3 regions of the Streptomyces sp. NPDC056128 genome follow, and region 2 is predicted to be linked to each of the others. Evidence: riboswitches for the same ligand, from Rfam matches in the RefSeq annotation. Region 2 holds a riboswitch; each other region holds the start of a gene.
What was found. Region 2 has a riboswitch for cobalamin ahead of ACFC1X_RS25720 (ribonucleoside-diphosphate reductase subunit alpha). Riboswitches for the same ligand answer to the same signal wherever they lie in the genome.
Positions count from the first base shown of each region.

Region 1: it holds a riboswitch for cobalamin, as region 2 does, so the genes downstream of both, ACFC1X_RS35470 (energy-coupling factor ABC transporter permease) here and ACFC1X_RS25720 (ribonucleoside-diphosphate reductase subunit alpha) in region 2, are expected to answer to the same signal.
Region 3: it holds a riboswitch for cobalamin, as region 2 does, so the genes downstream of both, ACFC1X_RS39685 (ABC transporter substrate-binding protein) here and ACFC1X_RS25720 (ribonucleoside-diphosphate reductase subunit alpha) in region 2, are expected to answer to the same signal.

Region 1 is NZ_JBHJVQ010000034.1:25,750-27,939, forward strand. It holds gene cbiQ (cobalt ECF transporter T component CbiQ) at 1-103, opposite strand, end outside; gene ACFC1X_RS35465 (energy-coupling factor ABC transporter substrate-binding protein) at 104-442, opposite strand; gene ACFC1X_RS35470 (energy-coupling factor ABC transporter permease) at 439-1,146, opposite strand; cobalamin riboswitch at 1,176-1,362, opposite strand; gene ACFC1X_RS35475 (potassium channel family protein) at 1,439-1,912, opposite strand; partial or broken gene ACFC1X_RS35480 (chloride channel protein) at 2,003-2,190, opposite strand, start outside.
Region 2 is NZ_JBHJVQ010000016.1:21,852-24,041, reverse strand. It holds gene mctP (monocarboxylate uptake permease MctP) at 1-263, shown strand, start outside; gene ACFC1X_RS25725 (GNAT family N-acetyltransferase) at 337-843, shown strand; cobalamin riboswitch at 891-1,053, shown strand; gene ACFC1X_RS25720 (ribonucleoside-diphosphate reductase subunit alpha) at 1,178-2,190, shown strand, end outside.
Region 3 is NZ_JBHJVQ010000051.1:23,080-25,269, reverse strand. It holds gene ACFC1X_RS39695 (M56 family metallopeptidase) at 1-134, shown strand, start outside; gene ACFC1X_RS39690 (fasciclin domain-containing protein) at 469-1,128, shown strand; cobalamin riboswitch at 1,199-1,385, shown strand; gene ACFC1X_RS39685 (ABC transporter substrate-binding protein) at 1,448-2,190, shown strand, end outside.

The DNA.
Region 1 (2,190 bases), on a different contig from region 2:
GCGAGATCGCGAGCACGGTCAGACCCAGCCCGAGCACGGCCTTGTCCACGGGATGGCGGCGGCGCCACCGACTGCTGTGGGCCGCCGCGTCGATCGGCAGCACTCAGTCCCCTTCGGGAGCGTCCCGCAGTGCCGTCGCCGCCCGCTCCTCGCCCTGCCGCCGGCCCCGGCGCACACCGAAGTAGTACGCCAGCACGCCCGCGCCGAGCGCGGCCTGCACCGCGAACAGCGCCGACTCGATCTCGCCGGACGGCGGTTCGTACAGCGGCGAGAACCACGGCTCGTAGTCCGGCTCGATCTCCGTGATCGCCGTCTCCGCCTCCGCGTCCGCGCCGGCGAACGGCTCCTCCTTGTGGTCGCCGAGCCCCAGCACCAGCGGCAGCACCGCGAGCGCGGCCACGGCGAGCAGCAGCAGGGCGTTGATCTTCGCGTTGCGGGTCATCGGGCCACCGCCTCCTGCTCGTCGGACGTGGTCTTGCCCGACCGGGTGAGCAGCACGCCCAGCCGGGTCAGTTCACCCTTGCTGGACTGCACCAGCAGCCGCATCACGATCACCGTGAGCAGGCCCTCGCTGACCGCGAGCGGGATCTGCGTGACGGCGAAGATGGACCCGAACTTGCCGAGCGCCCCGGCGAATCCGCTGCTCGGGTCCGGGAAGGCCAGCGCCAGCTGCACGCTGGTCACGCAGTAGGTGGACAGGTCGGCGACGAACGCGCCGAAGAACACGGCGACCATCAGCGGCACGTCGTAGCGGCGCAGCAGCCGGTAGACGCCGTACCCGGCCCAGGGACCGACGATCGCCATCGAGAAGACGTTGGCGCCCAGCGTGGTCAGCCCGCCGTGGGCGAGCAGCAGCGCCTGGAAGAGCAGGGTGATGGTGCCCAGGACCGCCATGATCGGCGGCCGGAAGAGGATGGCGCCCAGACCGGTGCCGGTCGGATGGGAGCAGCTTCCGGTGACGGAGGGCAGTTTCAGGGCCGACAGGACGAACGTGAAGGCACCGGAGGCGCCGAGGAGCAGCGTGCTCTCCGGGTGCTCCCTGACCTCACGGGTGAGTGACCGGACTCCGTGGACGACGAACGGCGCGGACGCGACACCCCAGGCGATCGCGTGCGCCGGTGGCAGAAAGCCCTCGGCTATGTGCATGGCTCAGCAGACCCTCTCCAGCACCTCGTGGATGGACGACGCGCCCTGGCCGGTCTCCTGGCTGACGGGTACCGCAGTCCGGGCAACGCCTTCCCGGGTCACGAGGACCCAGTGGCTGCCCACGAGGGGCCGGAGCCGGACTTCCCGATTCACAGTGGCGAGGGCCGCACCGGCATCACACCGGATTTCCCGTTCACCAAGGCGTGGCGACAGTAGTGCTCCCACGGGGGTGGTGACAAGCGGGCCTCCTGTCGCGCGGACCCGGCGGACAGGGCTCGGGGCTGCGGAAACGTCAGCCGGACCGGTCCCGTTCGGTGCGCCGGACCACCATGGCGCGCGCCCGCGTGCTGAGCGCGGTCGCGGCGGCGGTGAGGAAGACGAAGCTGTAGGCGATCTGGAGCAGGGTCACGATCCGGGCGGACTGCCCGCTCGGCGTGATGTCCCCGTACCCGACCGTGGCGAGCGTGACCACCGTGAAGTAGAGCGCGTCGACGCGGGTGTGCAGGCCGGTGAACTCGCCCGGCTGCTTGGCGAGGGCGTAGTACGTGGCCGAGAAGATGTGCACGGACAGGATGATCAGCAGGGTGATGACCACACCGGGCTTGGTCTCGGGGCGGTCCACGAGGACGTGGTGGATCTGCCGGAGCAGCAGCGCGGCCACGACGGCCAGCAGCAGGGAGCACAGCACCCAGCTCAGCACGGGCCGGTGCGGCCCCAGATGGTCGAGGGGGAGCAGGAAGTAGGCCACGACCACCGCCACCGCCACGCAGACGCGTACGACCCAGGGCCGGGCGGTGTGCCAGGCGGTACGGGTCGGTACGGTCCGGCGCTCCGTCACCCGGTCGTTCCCGTCGTCGGGGGGGTGGGCCGCTTCCGGTTCCGTCCGGCGCACCACCTGGGAGACGACGAAGGAGACCACCGACGCGGTGACGATCAGCGGCATCTGGTCGTACGCGTCCCCGCCCATCAGCAGCACCGCCAGGACCGCGCTGGACAGCGGCAGCCCCGTCACCGCGGCCGCCGCGGCGGAGATGCCGAGGGCGA
Region 2 (2,190 bases):
CCGCGTACGGTGTGGCCTCGCCGACGCAGAAGCACTTCGGCGGCTCCTCCGACGAGATCCCCGGCATCGGCGAGATCGGCTACATCGGTCTCACCGCCTTCGTGCTGAACATCGTGGTCACCGTGGTCCTGACCTTCGTCCTGCGGGCGGTCAAGGCACCCGACGGCGTCGACGAGACCAAGCCGAGCGACTACACGGCGGACGCGGGCGACCCGGGCGTCGAGGTCGAACTGCCGCCGGCCACGGCGGGCACCTCGCACTAGGGCCTTCCTCGTCAGCGGGCCGTCGGAGAAATCCGGCGGCCCGTTGTCGTACCCGTCGGGCACACTCGGCGGCATGGACTTCGTGATCCGGCGGGCGGCGGCCGAGGAGTACGACACCCTCGGTGAGATCACCGCACAGGCCTACCTGCGCGACGGCCTCCTCGACTTCGGGGAGGACGACGCGTACCTCCACGAGCTGCGCGCCGTGGCCAAGCGGGCGGCGGCCGCCGAGGTGCTGGTCGCCGCGGCGGACGGCGGAGTGCTCGGCGGCGTGACCTTCGTCCCCTCCGGCGGGCCCATGGCGGACATCGCCCGGCCCGGTGAGGCCGAGATACGCATGCTCGCCGTCGCCCGCGAGGCACGCGGACGCGGGGCCGGCGAGGCGCTCGTACGGGCCTGCGTCGACCGCGCCCGGTCCGTGGAGGGCTGCACACGCGTCGTGCTGTCCACCCAGGGCACCATGCGCACCGCCCACCGCCTCTACGCGCGCCTGGGCTTCACCCGCACACCGGACCGCGACTGGAACCCCCTGCCGGAGCTGGACGACATCACTCTCCTCACCTATGAACTGACGCTCTGACACCACCCCGACACACTGGCGGACACAACATCTGGGGGTGCTGGCGGAGCCCGGCACAAGATGTATGCTCGTGCTCGCTGTCGCCGCAGGGGAATCCGGTGTGAATCCGGAACTGTCCCGCAACGGTGTACATGCGTGTATCCGTACGTTCTCGGACGTACGTGCACGCGTGCCTCAGTCCGAGGACCTGCCGACAGTGCGCCCCGGCCTCCCGGCCCGGGTGCCATGACGTCCGGGCCTCGTGGAGTGGGCCGGTGGACGCGACGCCGCGTGCGCTCGTGTGCTGCCCCCTGCCCTCCGCCAGGCCCCGTGCCGAGCGAGGGAGTGCCCCCACGTGACCATCGCGCCAGCCGATCCGGCCACAGCGACCCCGGTGACGACTTCAGCGATGCCGGTGACCGAGGAGTCCGACGGACCCGGTGCCGCCCTGCTGCGGACCCTGACCGCTCTGACCGCCGACCTCCCCGACGCCGACCCCGGCCGGGTCGCCGCCGCCGCGCTGCGCGGCCGGTCCGCCCACGCGGACGAGGCCGAGCTGCGCGAGCTGGCCACGGAGGCGGCCGCCGGTCTCATCTCCGAGGACCCGGTCTACTCCCGCCTTGCCGCCCGGCTGCTGACCATCGGCATCCGCGCGGAGGCCGCCTCCCAGGGCGTCACGTCCTTCACCGAGTCGGTCGCCACCGGCCACCGCGAGGGCCTGATCGCCGACCGCACCGCCGAGTTCGTACGGCTGCACGCGGACCGGCTGGACGCGACGATCGACCGGGCCGCCGACGACCGCTTCGGCTACTTCGGGCTGCGCACCCTGCACAGCCGCTACCTGCTGCGGCACCCGATCACCCGCAAGGTCGTCGAGACGCCCCAGCACTTCATGCTGCGGGTGGCCGCCGGCCTCGCCGAGGACACTGTGTCCAATTCAGAGACGGGCGCCCACTCCGTGGAAGAGGTCTCCGCCCTCTACGGCCTGATGAGCCGCCTCGACTACCTGCCCTCCTCCCCCACCCTGTTCAACTCGGGCACCCGGCACGCCCAGATGTCGTCCTGCTACCTCCTCGACTCCCCCAAGGACGAGCTGGACTCCCTCTACGACCGCCTCCACCAGGTCGCCCGGCTCTCCAAGCACGCCGGCGGCATCGGCATCGCCTACTCCCGCGTCCGCTCCCGGGGTTCGCTGATCCGAGGCACCAACGGGCACTCCAACGGCATCGTCCCGTTCCTGAAGACGCTGGACGCCTCGGTGGCGGCCGTGAACCAGGGCGGCCGGCGCAAGGGCGCGGCGGCGGTCTACCTGGAGACCTGGCACGCGGACATCGAGGAGTTCCTGGAGCTGCGGGACAACACCGGCGA
Region 3 (2,190 bases), on a different contig from region 2:
CCTGGCCCTCGCTGTTCACCTCGGTGGGACTGGCCGCGTGGGCCGCGGCCGCCGGAACGGCCGTGTCCGCGATGTCGTCGGCGAACTCCGCCGTCACCATGTTCCTCATCCTGCGGGCCGCCACCCCGCTCTGATGCTCCGTCATGTTGACGGCATCTTCCGGGGAAAGCCCCTGTTCACAGAGGTGCCCGAGAAACTTCCCCACTCGATCGGGTGATCGGCCAATCCGGAACCCGCCCGGCTCCGGATTCCCCGTGTGAGGGAAGAACCGAGACCACACCGACAGCGGACCGCCCGCCTGCGCTCGCTGCCTGCGATACGCAGGGCGGCTCGGCCCCCACGCGGATAGGAACCGCCCACCGGGCGGACAGCTCACCGAGCGGACCACCGCTCCACCTCGACGCGCACCACGCTCCACATCACTACATCAGCGCTGCCTCAGTGCTGCCGATTTGCAGGGAGATATCCATGAACGCCCGTATCCGTCGTTCCGCCGTCGCCATCGTCGCGGCCGCCGTCCTGCCCCTGTCGCTGGCCGCCTGCTCCGACGACAGTGACAGCGGCTCCTCGGACTCCGCGCAGGCCGAGTCCTCAGCCCCCGCGGCCACCGACGACAAGTCCGAGGACACCTCGGGCGGCATGTCCGGCGCCGACGAGCCGTTCGGCCCGGCCTGCTCCACCGTGCCGAAGGAGGGCGCCGGTTCGTTCGACGGCATGGCGAAGGACCCGGTCGCCACCGCTGCCTCGAACAACCCGGCCCTGTCCACGCTGGTGTCCGCGGTCAAGAAGGCCGGTCTGGTCGACACCCTCAACAACGCCGAGAACATCACGGTGTTCGCGCCGACCAACGACGCCTTCGCCAAGATCCCGAAGGCCGACCTGGACAAGGTCCTCAACGACAAGGCGATGCTCACCGACATCCTGACCTACCACGTCGTGGGCCAGAAGCTCGCCCCCAAGGACCTGGAGAACGGCTCCTTCGACACCCTGCAGAAGTCCAAGCTCACCACCTCCGGCTCGGACGAGGCCTACAAGGTCAACGACTCCGCCAACGTGGTCTGCGGCAACGTCAAGACCGCCAACGCCAACGTCTACATCATCGACAGCGTCCTGATGCCCAAGAGCTGACGCGGTCGGGCGCGTCGGCGCCGGGGGCGGGTGAGGCAGCCGCCCGCCCCCCGGTGGCGCGAGGACCCTGTGGTAGCTTGCGGAAGCCAGTCGAACCCACCTGGTGGGTCAGGGAATCCGGTGCGAATCCGGAGCTGACGCGCAGCGGTGAGGGTGACGGGCGGGACACGGGCCACTGGGCGGCGGAGGCCGCCCGGGAAGGCGTTCCGTCCGGTCGATCCCGAGTCCGAAGACCTGCTGGCACCCGCGCCGCGTACGGCGCGGGACGCACCGTACGAACGGGCTTCGCGTACGAGCCCTCGACGCCAGAGGATCCTCCTTGCCCGCCTCCTCGCGCGCAGCGCGCCCCGTCGGCCTCCGACGCCTCCCCGCCTCCCGCCGCGCCGTCCGCGGCCTGGTCCCGCTCCTGGCCGGCGCCCTGCTAGCCGCCGGCTGCGGTTCCGGGACGGACACCGGCGACGACTCCGCCGGGCCGGATCCGGCGGCCGGCTACCCGCGCACCGTCCGTGACTGCGGCCGCGAGGTCGAGGTCGCCGCGCCTCCGCAGCGCGCGGTCTCCCTCAACCAGGGGACCACCGAGATCCTGCTCTCCCTCGGCCTGGCCGACCGCATGGCGGGCACCGCCACCTGGACCGACCCGGTGATGAAGGGGCTGGAGAAGGCGAACGCGGGCGTGCCCCAGCTCGCCGACGACATGCCGTCCTTCGAGACGGTCCTGGACGCCGAACCCGACTTCGTCGCCGCCTCCTTCACCTCCACCCTCGGCACCGGGGGAGTGGCCACCCCCGAGCAGTTCACCGAACTCGGCGTGCCGGCCTACCTCTCCCCGTCCGACTGCGTCGGCAAGGACAACAGCGGCGACGGCGACGGCGTCCGCAGCGAGCCCTTCACCATGGACACCGTCTACCGCGAGGTCCGCGACCTGGCCCGGGTCTTCGACGTCGAGGAGCGCGGCGAGAAGCTGGTCGCCGACCTGAAGTCCCGCGTGAAGAAGGCGACGTCCGGCATCGACGCCTCCGACGTCACCCTCATGTACTGGTTCGCCAACTCCACCTCGCCCTA